One region of the Vibrio sp. YT-19(2023) genome, then DNA from elsewhere that is predicted to be linked to it. Evidence: predicted binding sites of a transcription regulator. Region 1 holds the regulator's gene; the other holds the start of a gene.
What was found. Region 1 encodes MetJ, which represses methionine synthesis genes. Its sites were predicted from a motif close to TTAGACNTNTANANGTCTAA; they were not measured.
Positions count from the first base shown of each region.

Region 2: a site for MetJ is predicted at 1,210-1,229, ahead of metK (methionine adenosyltransferase). Genes of this name have one in related genera too.

Region 1 covers NZ_JAWOQN010000063.1:24-7,172, forward strand. Annotated here, with positions in the region: gene metF (methylenetetrahydrofolate reductase) at 103-1,005, opposite strand; gene R7E78_RS23530 (bifunctional aspartate kinase/homoserine dehydrogenase II) at 1,268-3,676, opposite strand; gene R7E78_RS23535 (O-succinylhomoserine (thiol)-lyase) at 3,692-4,852, opposite strand; gene metJ (met regulon transcriptional regulator MetJ) at 5,078-5,398, shown strand; gene R7E78_RS23545 (malic enzyme-like NAD(P)-binding protein) at 5,512-6,789, opposite strand; gene bfr (bacterioferritin) at 6,996-7,149, opposite strand, start outside.
Region 2 covers NZ_JAWOQN010000031.1:18,908-23,702, forward strand. Annotated here, with positions in the region: gene metK (methionine adenosyltransferase) at 1-1,130, opposite strand, end outside; gene tkt (transketolase) at 1,446-3,440, shown strand; gene R7E78_RS19215 (LysR family transcriptional regulator) at 3,532-4,425, opposite strand; gene R7E78_RS19220 (ligand-gated channel protein) at 4,566-4,795, shown strand, end outside.

The sequences.
Region 1 (7,149 bases):
AAGCCGAAGCGGATGATAACCACCTACTGAAGTAGGTGGTTTAGGGCTGAAAACGAAAAAGGCTTGCCACTTGGCAAGCCTTTTATCTTTTTGAAACCAGATTTACGCACCGACTACTGCGCGAGGACGAACACCCAACGTATGGCATAACGCGTAAGTCATCTCTGCACGGTTTAGTGTGTAGAAGTGAAAGTCCTTAACCCCTTCACGACTCAGTACACGCACCATATCAATAGCTTGGCTAGCTCCTACAAGCTGGCGAGTCACCGGATCATCATCCAAACCATCGAATTGTTTGCTCATCCATCCTGGTACTTTCACGTTGTTCTGTGCCGCAAAGCGAGACGCTTGCTTAAAGTTCGATACAGGCAAAATTCCTGGCACAATTTCTACGTCAATTCCTGCTGCGACACAACGGTCACGGAATCGCAGGTAAGACTCAACGTCAAAAAAGAACTGAGTAATAGCACGGTTTGCACCTGCATCTACCTTACGTTTTAGGTTCAATAAGTCAGACTGAGCGCTTTTAGCTTCAGGGTGAACCTCAGGGAATGCAGCAACGGAGATATCGAAATCGTGGCGTGATTTCAGCAGCTCAACCAAATCCGAGGCATACATATCAGGCGCACCGCCACCTGGAGGAATATCACCACGCAGAGCGACGATATTTTCAATACCATTGTTCCAATAATCATCGGCAATATTAATCAACTCTTCACGAGTCGCATCAATACAAGTGAGATGGGGAGCGGCAACCAATCCGGTTGTGGCTTTAATTTCTTTAATGATGGAGTGTGTTCTGTCACGCTCGCCGGAGTTCGCACCGTAAGTCACAGAAACAAATTTAGGTTGAAGCGTTTTAAGACGGTGCACTGAATTCCAAAGTGTTTCTTCCATCTTAGCGCTGCTTGGCGGAAAAAACTCAAACGATACATTGATGTTATCTGATAACTCAGCAATATTCTGGTTCAAGGCGTCGATATGGCCTGCGTGCGTATATCCCATCTTACTCTCCCTGCGGCACTCCGCCACGAAAACAAATCCTTAAAATCGACGTTTAGACGTCTATATGTCTACAGAATGTATTGAATACGATTTAATGTCAACCTTGTAATTATGAATTTTTCTCACGTTAATAATGAAGATAGTTCAAGTTTCTACTTGAGCATCATCTCACCATTTTGCACGGGTTATGACTTCAGTATGGCACTGATAGGGGAATAAAAAACCCTGGATTAATTCCAGGGTTTTTAGGTCAATCGCAACTTTAAAATAAACCAGCCAATCGGTTGAGGTCGGATTGAATAGCGCCGGCTGTCACTTCTCTGCCTGCGCCTGGTCCTCGAATGACCAGAGGGTTATCTTTGTACCACTTGCTCTCTATGGCAAAAATGTTATCGCATGGCAATAAGTTGGCGAGCGCGTGCTCACGAGATAACGCTTCGACTCCCACCGTTGCTTTACCATTTTTTTCTAAACGCGCCACATAGCGAAGCACTTGATCGTTTCTCTGTGCTTTTGTCAGACGCTCTTGAAGTATTTCACTCAACAACGCTCCATTATCGAAGAAATCATCTAAGCTCAGTTCTCTTAATTCTTCTGGCACCAAAGACTCAACTTTAACGCTGTCTGGTTCTATATCTAGGCCCGACTCTCGAGCCAAGATGACTAACTTACGCATTACATCGGAGCCATCTAAATCAGAACGAGGGTCAGGTTCGGTTAACCCTTGCTGCCAAGCAAGATCGACTAAATCATTAAATGGCACAGAACCATCAAACTGTTGGAACAGCCATGATAACGTCCCCGAGAAAATCCCCGATAGAGCGACGATTTCATCCCCACTTTCACGAAGATCTCGCACGGTATGGTTTATCGGTAACCCAGCACCAACCGTTGCGTTGTATAGCCAATGACGACCAATTTTAGCGAATGCATCTTGAACCTGATGGTAGTACTGACTATCTGCGGAACCGGCCACTTTGTTAGCGGAAATCAAATGAATGCCTTGCTGTGCGATTTCTACGTAGCGCTGAGCTAACTCTTTACTCGCGGTAACATCAAGCACGACGGCTTCATCATAGCTTTTAAGCGCTCCCAAACGTGCCAGCCAATCCCCATTGTTTGCTATGCTTTCATCATCAAATCGTTCAGCAACACTCGCCGCCTCAATACCTTGCTCATCGAACCAATAGGTTTGGCTATCCACAACCGCGACAAGATCAAAGCTCATACCATGACGTTTTTCGAGCTCACTTTTTTGCGTCGCAAATAAATTTAACCAACTAGAACCAATATTACCCTTGCCACATAAAGCCACTGCCACGCGTTTTTGCGCTTGGAACAACTGGCTATGAATCGTTTGAACCAACGCCTCGGTATCAGTACGGCGCAAAACAGCGACTAGGCTCAGCCCTGAGTCTGTTTCAGAGATAAATTCTACCGGAGAGTGCTTTAGCTTTTGATAAAAGCCAAAGCAATGATTGGCGTTTTTCGTAACGCCTGCACCTACCGCAGCTAAGAGCGAGTAACCTTCTTTTAGCTTAATTTCTGCCTCTACCGCAAGCTCTTGCAAGTGTTTCAATGCACCACCGGCGATTTCTGCGGTGTAAGCCAAGCGTAGCGTATGCTGATCGGATTGAGCTTCAAATGCCAATGGCTCTAATTGCGCGCGCTGCAACGCTTGTAATACATCACTCTGTGTTTTTTCGAAGTCGTGCCCATGCATGAAAGACAACTGCACCAATAAAACATCATCCAGTGAAGTAATAATTTTAGCGCCACGACCAGATGCCAATACACGCTCAATACGAGTAGAACCCGACTCTGGCAGATAGCTACACTTGAGATTAAGGTCCATGGTACTTTGCGCCACAGGCTGAAGCGTACGACTGTGTAGCACTGGGGCAGCTAAGCGAGCAAGTTCACTGGCTTCATCCAATCGAAGTAACGGTAATAAACAAGCATCAGACACCAAACGTGGATCGGCACTATAGACACCAGCAACATCACTCCAAATCGTGACAGTACTGACTTCAGCAAGCGCGCCTATGACCGTTGCAGAATAGTCAGAGCCGTTACGACCAAGTAGAATGGTTTCTCCTGCCTCGTTCTGAGCCATAAAGCCAGTAATTACCACACGTTTATGGTTATGCTGCGCGAGGATCTCTTTAATTAAAGGGTATGAACGAGCGCGATCAACCTCTGGTTGAGTTCCCGCTTCTGCACGTAAAAACGCTCGTGCATCTTGTGCAACCGCAGGGATAGAACGTTGAGATAATAACGCGGCCAATAGGCGAGCAGACCATACTTCTCCGTGCCCCAGTACCGCGGCTTTTTGCGCATTAGTGAGTGGTGCAGTCAGCTCCGAGAGAGTACTGAACTCATCATGTAATAAAGCTAACAGCTCTTCTTTTGCTTCACTCTCCAACAAGCTTTCTATTAGCTCAGTTTGAAACTGTCTTAAGCTTTGAAGCGCTTCATGCGCAATTCGGCCATCTTTATTTAACCCTTCCAAAAACTCAATCAAGCGGTTAGTGGTTTTTCCTGCAGCAGAGACGACCACCAGATCATTTTCTGTCGAATACTCCTTGAGAATACCCACAACGCGTAAGTAGCATTCTGGGTTTGCTAAGCTACTGCCACCAAACTTATGCAGCTGACGTTGTACAGTCATTGTTATCGTCTCCTATTACTGGGTAGCTTTAGCGAACGCTTGTTCTAAATCTGTGATGAGGTCTTGTGCATCTTCCAAACCGACAGACAAACGCAATAGTTGATGAGAGACCCCAGCCTCCGCCAACGCCTCCTCACCCATTGCACGGTGCGTCATGGATGCTGGGTGGCAAATCAAACTTTCTACACCACCTAATGACTCTGCTAATGAAAACAGTTGGAGCTCTTTCACAAACACCTTTAACTGTTCAAACGAACCAGCAAACTCAAAACTCAACATAGAGCCAAAGCCCGTTTGCTGCTTTTTAGCGATGTCATGACCTGGATGTTCCAGCAGGCTTGGATGATAGATAGTTTTAACTAACGCTTGTTTCTGTAGGTAAGCCAGTACCTGCTGTGAGCTCTCCTCATGTACTCGCATACGAGCACCAAGCGTACGAATACCTCGCAGCGTCATATAACTATCGAAAGGTGTGCCCGTTGCACCAATACAATTGCCCCACCATGCAAGCTCTTCTGCATGCGCCTCTGTGTTGGTGATGATTACTCCACCAATTACGTCCGAATGACCGTTGATGTACTTTGTTGTGGAGTGGATAACAAAATCCGCACCTAGCTCTAAAGGTTTTTGGTACACGGGTGTCAAAAAGGTATTGTCCACCGCAACTAACGCGCCGATTTGTTTCGCTTTTTCACAAGTAGCTGCAATATCCACTACGCGAACCAGAGGATTTGACGGAGTTTCTAGCAAAATGAGTTTTGGTTTTTGTGCCAATGCAGCATCTAAAGCCTGTTCGTCTGATTGATCGACAAACTGAACCTTAAAATCGCCTTTGCTAGCTCGGGTATTAAAAAGACGATAGGTGCCGCCATAACAATCGTGAGGAGCAATAATGAGATCATCTGGGCCGAGAAAAGCGGAAACCCATAAATTTAATGCCGACGTACCGCAGTTAGTAACAACCGCTCCTTTTCCAGACTCAAGTTCAGATAGCGCACTTTCCAACAGTCCGCGGTTTGGATTACCAGATCGTGTGTAATCATACTTGGGCACTTCACCAAAAGCAGGAAAACCATAGTTAGTGGAAAGATAAATAGGTGGAACGACAGCATGATATTGGCTGTCTGATTCAATACCAGTGCGTACTGCAATGGTCGCAGGTTTGCGAGTGCTCATGGGTGTATCCTTTCACGGGTAATGACTTCTAAATAGGAATGCGCTATATCTAATGAGTAACATAAAGTGATCAACACGCTTCCTTTGCTGTTATGTTCACTTTACTCGTCAAAAAATGAGACGTCAACACTTCTAGACGTCTATATGTCTTTGCTTATGGCGGTAAATGCAGCTAAAATCAGCACCTAAATTATTTTTAACCGATTACATAAATGAAGGTGTGCAATGGCTGACTGGAATGGCGAATACATTAGCCCATATGCAGAGCACGGCAAAAAAAGCGAACAAGTAAAAAAAATTACCGTCTCTATCCCGCTAAAAGTTTTAAAGGTGCTAACTGATGAGCGTACTCGCCGTCAGATCAATAACTTACGCCATGCAACCAATAGCGAATTGCTATGCGAGGCATTTTTGCACGCGTACACAGGTCAGCCACTTCCGACAGATGAAGACCTTCGTAAAGACCGTCCTGATGATATTCCAACAGAAGTAAAAGCGCTGATGACGGAAATGGGCATCGAATTTGAGTCATTCGACGAAGAATAAAAAAAGCCTGATAAGAGGTTTCAGGTAATGACTCTTGCCTCGAGCCAAATGAATGACATAAAAAATGGGACGCAATAGCGTCCCATTTTTGTGTATCACATCTGAAAGATATATTACTCTGCCATGTAGTTTTCAGGCATCTCGATACGAGCTACACCTGAATTAACCGCCGCCTGAGCAACCGCTTTTGCAACACGTGGTAGCAAACGTGAATCCATTGGTTTTGGAATAATATAGTCCGCACCAAACTCTAGCTTATCAACACCTGCAGCCTTCAATACGGCTTCAGGTACAGGCTCTTTTGCTAGCTCACGAATCGCCTCAACGGCTGCAAGTTTCATTTCATCATTGATTTCACTTGCACGCACATCAAGAGCACCGCGGAAAATGAATGGGAAACACAATACGTTGTTAACTTGGTTAGGATAATCACTACGGCCAGTACCCATGATCAAGTCATCACGAACTGCGTGAGCAAGTTCCGGCTTGATTTCAGGATCCGGGTTAGAACATGCGAATACGATTGGCTTATCTGCCATCAACTTCAACGCTTCCGCTGGCAATAGGTTTGGACCAGATACACCTAGGAACAGATCTGCACCTTCAATCACGTCTTCTAGTGTGCGCTTATCTGTATTGTTCGCAAATAGCTGCTTATATTCATTAAGATCATCACGACGAGTGTGAATCACACCTTTGCGATCTAGCATGTAGATTTTTTCGCGCATTGCGCCGCATTTGATCAGAAGCTCCATACAAGCTACAGCGGCAGCGCCAGCGCCAAGACAAACAATTGTTGAATCTTCAAGTTTCTTACCTTGAAGTTCGATTGCATTCAGCATACCCGCTGCCGTTACAATAGCAGTACCATGTTGATCATCGTGGAATACTGGTACATCACAACGTTCAATCAGACGCTTTTCAATCTCAAAACAGTCTGGTGCTTTAATATCTTCAAGGTTGATACCGCCAAAAGTGTCTGCAATGCTCGCAACAGTATCAACAAATTCATCGATCGTGCGGTGCTTAACTTCAATATCAATAGAGTCAAGACCTGCGAAACGCTTAAACAGTAACGCTTTACCTTCCATCACTGGCTTAGATGCAAGTGGACCTAGGTTACCTAGACCTAGAATAGCGGTACCGTTAGAAATAACAGCAACCATGTTCCCTTTTGCAGTGTACTTGTACACGTTATCCGGGTTTTGTGCGATTTCACGCACTGGCTCTGCAACACCAGGGCTGTAAGCAAGGGCAAGATCACCCGCCGTTTCCGCAGGCTTTGTCAGTTCGACAGCAATCTTTCCTGGAGTTGGATAAGCATGGTAATCCAATGCTTTTTGGCGATGTTCTTCTTCTGGAGTGGCTGCTTGGTGGTTGTCTTCAGACATGGACGTTTCTCTTTTTTATTTTTAGGTAAGGGGGCATAAATTCTATCGGATAGAAATCAAACTTCATAGGCAAGATTGCGAGCAATATCCTTAAAAAGCCGATAATAAAAGAGATTAGACCAGATAACGGGGTTAAGCACCTGATTTTCGAGTCAGGTGCTCTTTCTTCTTACTATTATTGGAGTATGCAAACTCAGAAAGTATCGTTACTCTTCGTCCACGTATTGCGCTTGGAGATAATTCTCAATACCAGACATTTCAATCAAGCCAAGTTGCGTCTCTAGCCAATCAACATGTTCTTCTTCATCTTCAAGAATATCTTGGAAGAGATCTCTAGACACATAATCTCGAATGTCTTCA
Region 2 (4,795 bases), on a different contig from region 1:
AGAAGTGCAGCTTTGTCTGTCGCTTCCCACGGGAATTCTTCACGACCGAAGTGACCGTATGCCGCTGTCTTCTTGTAGATAGGTTGAAGAAGGTTAAGCATTTCTTGTAGACCGTATGGACGTAGGTCGAAGAATTGACGAACCGCTTCAATGATGATGTCGTGAGATACTTTCTCAGTACCGAACGTTTCCACCATGATAGACGTTGGATCAGCAACACCGATTGCGTAAGAAAGTTGGATCTCACAACGGTCAGCCATGCCTGCCGCTACGATGTTTTTCGCTACGTAGCGTGCTGCGTATGCTGCACTACGGTCAACTTTTGATGGATCTTTACCAGAAAACGCACCGCCACCGTGACGAGCTGCGCCGCCGTAGGTATCTACGATGATCTTACGACCAGTTAGACCACAGTCACCCATAGGACCACCGATTACGAAGCGACCGGTTGGGTTAATGAAGAAGTTTGTTTCTTTGTTGATCCACTCAGAAGGTAGCACTGGCTTAATGATCTCTTCCATTACCGCTTCACGCAGGTCTGAAGTTGAGATTGAGTCACAGTGTTGAGTTGAAAGAACAACCGCGTCGATACCAACGATGTTACCTTGATCGTATTGGAATGTTACCTGAGATTTTGCATCAGGACGCAACCAAGGTAGTGTGCCGTTTTTACGAACTTCTGCTTGCTTTTGAACAAGACGGTGAGAGTAAGTAATTGGCGCTGGCATTAGTACTTCAGTTTCGTTACAAGCGTAACCAAACATGATGCCTTGGTCGCCTGCACCTTGTTCTTTAGGGTCAGCTTTATCAACACCTTGGTTGATATCTGGCGACTGTTTACCGATTGTGTTTAGTACCGCACAAGAATCTGCGTCAAAGCCCATATCTGAATGTACGTAGCCGATTTCACGAACGGTTTCACGAGTTAACTCTTCGATGTCTACCCATGCTGAAGTCGTGATTTCACCACCCACCATTACCATACCGGTTTTAACGTAAGTCTCACATGCAACACGAGCCTTTGGATCTTGCTCTAGAATCGCGTCAAGAACCGCATCAGAAATCTGGTCTGCAATTTTATCTGGATGACCTTCTGATACTGACTCAGAAGTAAACAGGTGCTTAGCCATGTTAGCTCCACTATATCTGGTTTAAAACTGGGGAATGATAAACTCTCCAGCGCAAATTAATACTAATTTTTGTAGGTGTATCTACATCTAGACGTCTATTCTAAATTTGATTGCTCGAATTACAAGCTCTTTTTTGGTTTTTGTTATAACCAAACGTTTGCCTGATTTATTGATAATTTTAAGAACTTCGAACGATTTGGCGCGAAAGGTGCAATATTTGTGAGGTTTTGGACTGGAAAACGTTTGCACACCCAACAGGGCTTTGAGAGAATTATGACCTACTTTTCGTTTCGCTTAATGTACTCAGGAGCAGACATGTCGTCTCGTAAACATCTTGCCAATGCAATTCGTGCTCTAAGCATGGATGGTGTTCAACAAGCTAACTCAGGCCACCCAGGCGCACCAATGGGTATGGCTGATATCGCTGAAGTTCTTTGGCGCTCTCACCTAAACCATAACCCTTCAAACCCAGAGTGGGCCGACCGCGATCGCTTTGTGCTGTCAAACGGTCATGGGTCAATGCTTATTTACTCTCTACTGCACTTAAGCGGTTACGAGCTATCTATTGACGATCTGAAAAACTTCCGTCAATTGCACTCAAAAACCCCAGGTCACCCAGAGTACGGCTACGCGCCTGGTATCGAGACAACAACGGGTCCTCTAGGTCAAGGCATCACTAACGCTGTTGGTATGGCGATCGCAGAGAAAGCACTAGCGGCACAGTTCAACAAAGAAGGTCACGATATCGTTGACCACTTTACGTATGTGTTCATGGGTGACGGCTGTCTAATGGAAGGCATCTCGCATGAAGCATGCTCTCTTGCTGGGACGTTAGGTCTAGGCAAACTGATCGCGTTTTGGGATGACAACGGCATTTCTATCGACGGTCACGTTGAAGGCTGGTTCTCTGACGATACACCTAAGCGTTTTGAAGCGTACGGCTGGCATGTAATCCCAGCAGTCGATGGTCACGACTCAGACGCGATCAACGCAGCAATTGAAGCAGCAAAAGCGGACCCACGTCCTACGCTTATCTGTACCAAAACAATTATCGGTTTCGGTTCTCCTAACAAGTCTGGTTCGCACGACTGTCACGGTGCACCACTAGGTCACGATGAGATCCAAGCGGCTCGTGAATACCTAGGTTGGGAGTACGGCCCATTTGAGATCCCGGCAGATGTTTACGCTGAGTGGGATGCAAAAGAAGCGGGCGCCGCGAAAGAAGCAGCTTGGAATGAAAAATTCGAGGCATACGCTGCAGCTTACCCTGCTGAAGCGGCAGAGCTTAAACGACGTCTAAACGGCGAACTTCCTGCACAGTGGGAAGAAAAAGCGAACCAAATCATTGCCGATCTTCAAGCAAACCCAGCGAACATTGCATCACGTAAAGCATCGCAAAATGCACTAGAAGCGTTTGGTCAAATGCTTCCTGAGTTTATGGGTGGTTCTGCTGACCTAGCGCCTTCTAACCTGACCATGTGGTCTGGTTCTAAGTCTCTAGAAACGGAGGACTTCTCTGGCAACTACATCCACTACGGTGTACGCGAATTCGGTATGACTGCTATCATCAACGGTATCGCATTGCACGGTGGTTTCGTTCCTTACGGCGCAACATTCCTAATGTTCATGGAATATGCTCGTAACGCAATGCGTATGGCTGCGCTGATGAAAATTCAGAACATCCAAGTTTACACGCATGATTCGATCGGTCTTGGCGAAGATGGCCCAACTCACCAACCTGTTGAGCAAATGGCGTCTCTACGTGTGACTCCAAACATGAGCACATGGCGCCCATGTGACCAAGTTGAGTCTGCAGTTGCATGGAAACTAGCGATTGAACGTAAAGACGCACCAACTGCACTTATCTTCTCTCGTCAAAACCTAGCGCAACAAGAGCGTACTGCTGAACAAGTCGCAGACATCGCGAAAGGTGCTTACATCCTGAAAGATAGCGAAGGTAAGCCTGAGCTAATCCTTATCGCAACAGGTTCTGAGGTTGAGCTTGCAGTGAAAGCCGCTGAGCAACTAACTTCAGAAGGCAAGAAAGTACGCGTTGTTTCAATGCCATCTACAGACGCATTCGACAAACAAGACGCCGCTTACCGTGAAGCTGTACTGCCATCAGACGTAACGGCACGTATCGCTATTGAAGCGGGCATTGCTGATTTCTGGTACAAGTACGTTGGCTTCGACGGTCGCATCATCGGTATGACAACATTCGGTGAATCTGCACCTGCTGGTCAGCTATTCGAGATGTTTGGCTTCACGACTGAAAACGTAGTGAACACTGCAAAAGAATTGCTAGCGTAATTGTAGGACCGTCTAAACAGTCGAACGTAAACGACGATTGTTAAACGCTAAAGTTAGAAAGGCCATCATTATGATGGCCTTTTTATTTTTGTCAGGTTTTCCAACCTTGTGGAATGCTTTGGTGAATGCAGTCTAAAAGTACGGATAAGCGCAGTGGTGGTCGTCCTGCTGGTGTATAGCAGTTAATGGAAATAGGCTCAGAAAGCCAACCTTCTAAGCAAGGTGTGATTCGCCCTGGGTGATGTTTCTCATAGCCGCATGCTGTCCAAGTCGGCAGCAGTCCAATACCATGACCATTCGCGATACTGTCTATTTGCATTGCTATGTTGTCGCTGTATAACCGACTAACAAAGGGTTCTAAAAAGAACTCACCGTGTTGAGGGTGTGCTAGCATCAATCCATTTTCTTGCACTGAACCAAAATCGATCCATGGATGTGCTTCAAGTTCTTTGGGGTGCGGTATAGGCCCATGTTGTTTTAGATAATTTGGAGAGGCAAAAGGCGTATAGCGAAATACCCCCAGCACTTCTTTTCGCCAGTCTAGCTCTTTACGTTCACCGAGCCAGATGAACAAATCTGGGTCATGATGCGCCTCAGAAAAGTCACTGGTAAGTTGAACTCTAACATCGGGATTATCAGCAAGAAAACGATTGAGTACGCCGCCGAGCCAGCTTCTAACTAAGGCGGTGTGACAAACAATATGCAGTGGCCCTGAAACTTGGTTCGTTAAACCTTGCAGTGCATCATAACTCTCTTCACTTAACTCAAGAATCTGGCGGCTGTAGTGGGCAAAGATTTCTCCAGCTCTTGTCAGAACTAATCGATTACCTTGTCTGGCGGTTAGAGCCTGACCGAAGTCTTCTTCTAATTGTGCCAAGCGACGACTTAGCGTTGATTTTGGCTGATTAAGGGCTTTAGCAGCGGCTGTCAAACTTTTATGCTGATTGAGCGCATCAAAGGCTCTAATTGATGCTAAGTCGTGCATATTTATTTTACTCCTTACTGCGTTATGTACGAGTTCCATAAATGGAAAGGACCGTTCCATAACTCTCACTATGCATCTCATTCTATTTGTGAATAATTCACTTTCGAAAATAATAATCATTATCAATTATGGAGATGTAGATGTCTACTCTTAGACTGCCAGTTATTACCGCAACTGGTATTTTAGCCTTCGTCAGTGTCCCTCATGTTTTTGCCAATGATGCAGTTTCTAAAATGGAAACAGTGGTTGTAACTGCATCAAGCTACGAGCAATCTCAAGCGGACGCGCCTGCAAGTATTAGTGTTATTTCACGTGAGGAGTTGGACTCCCGTTATTACCGCGATGTGACTGATGCACTAAAAAGTGTGCC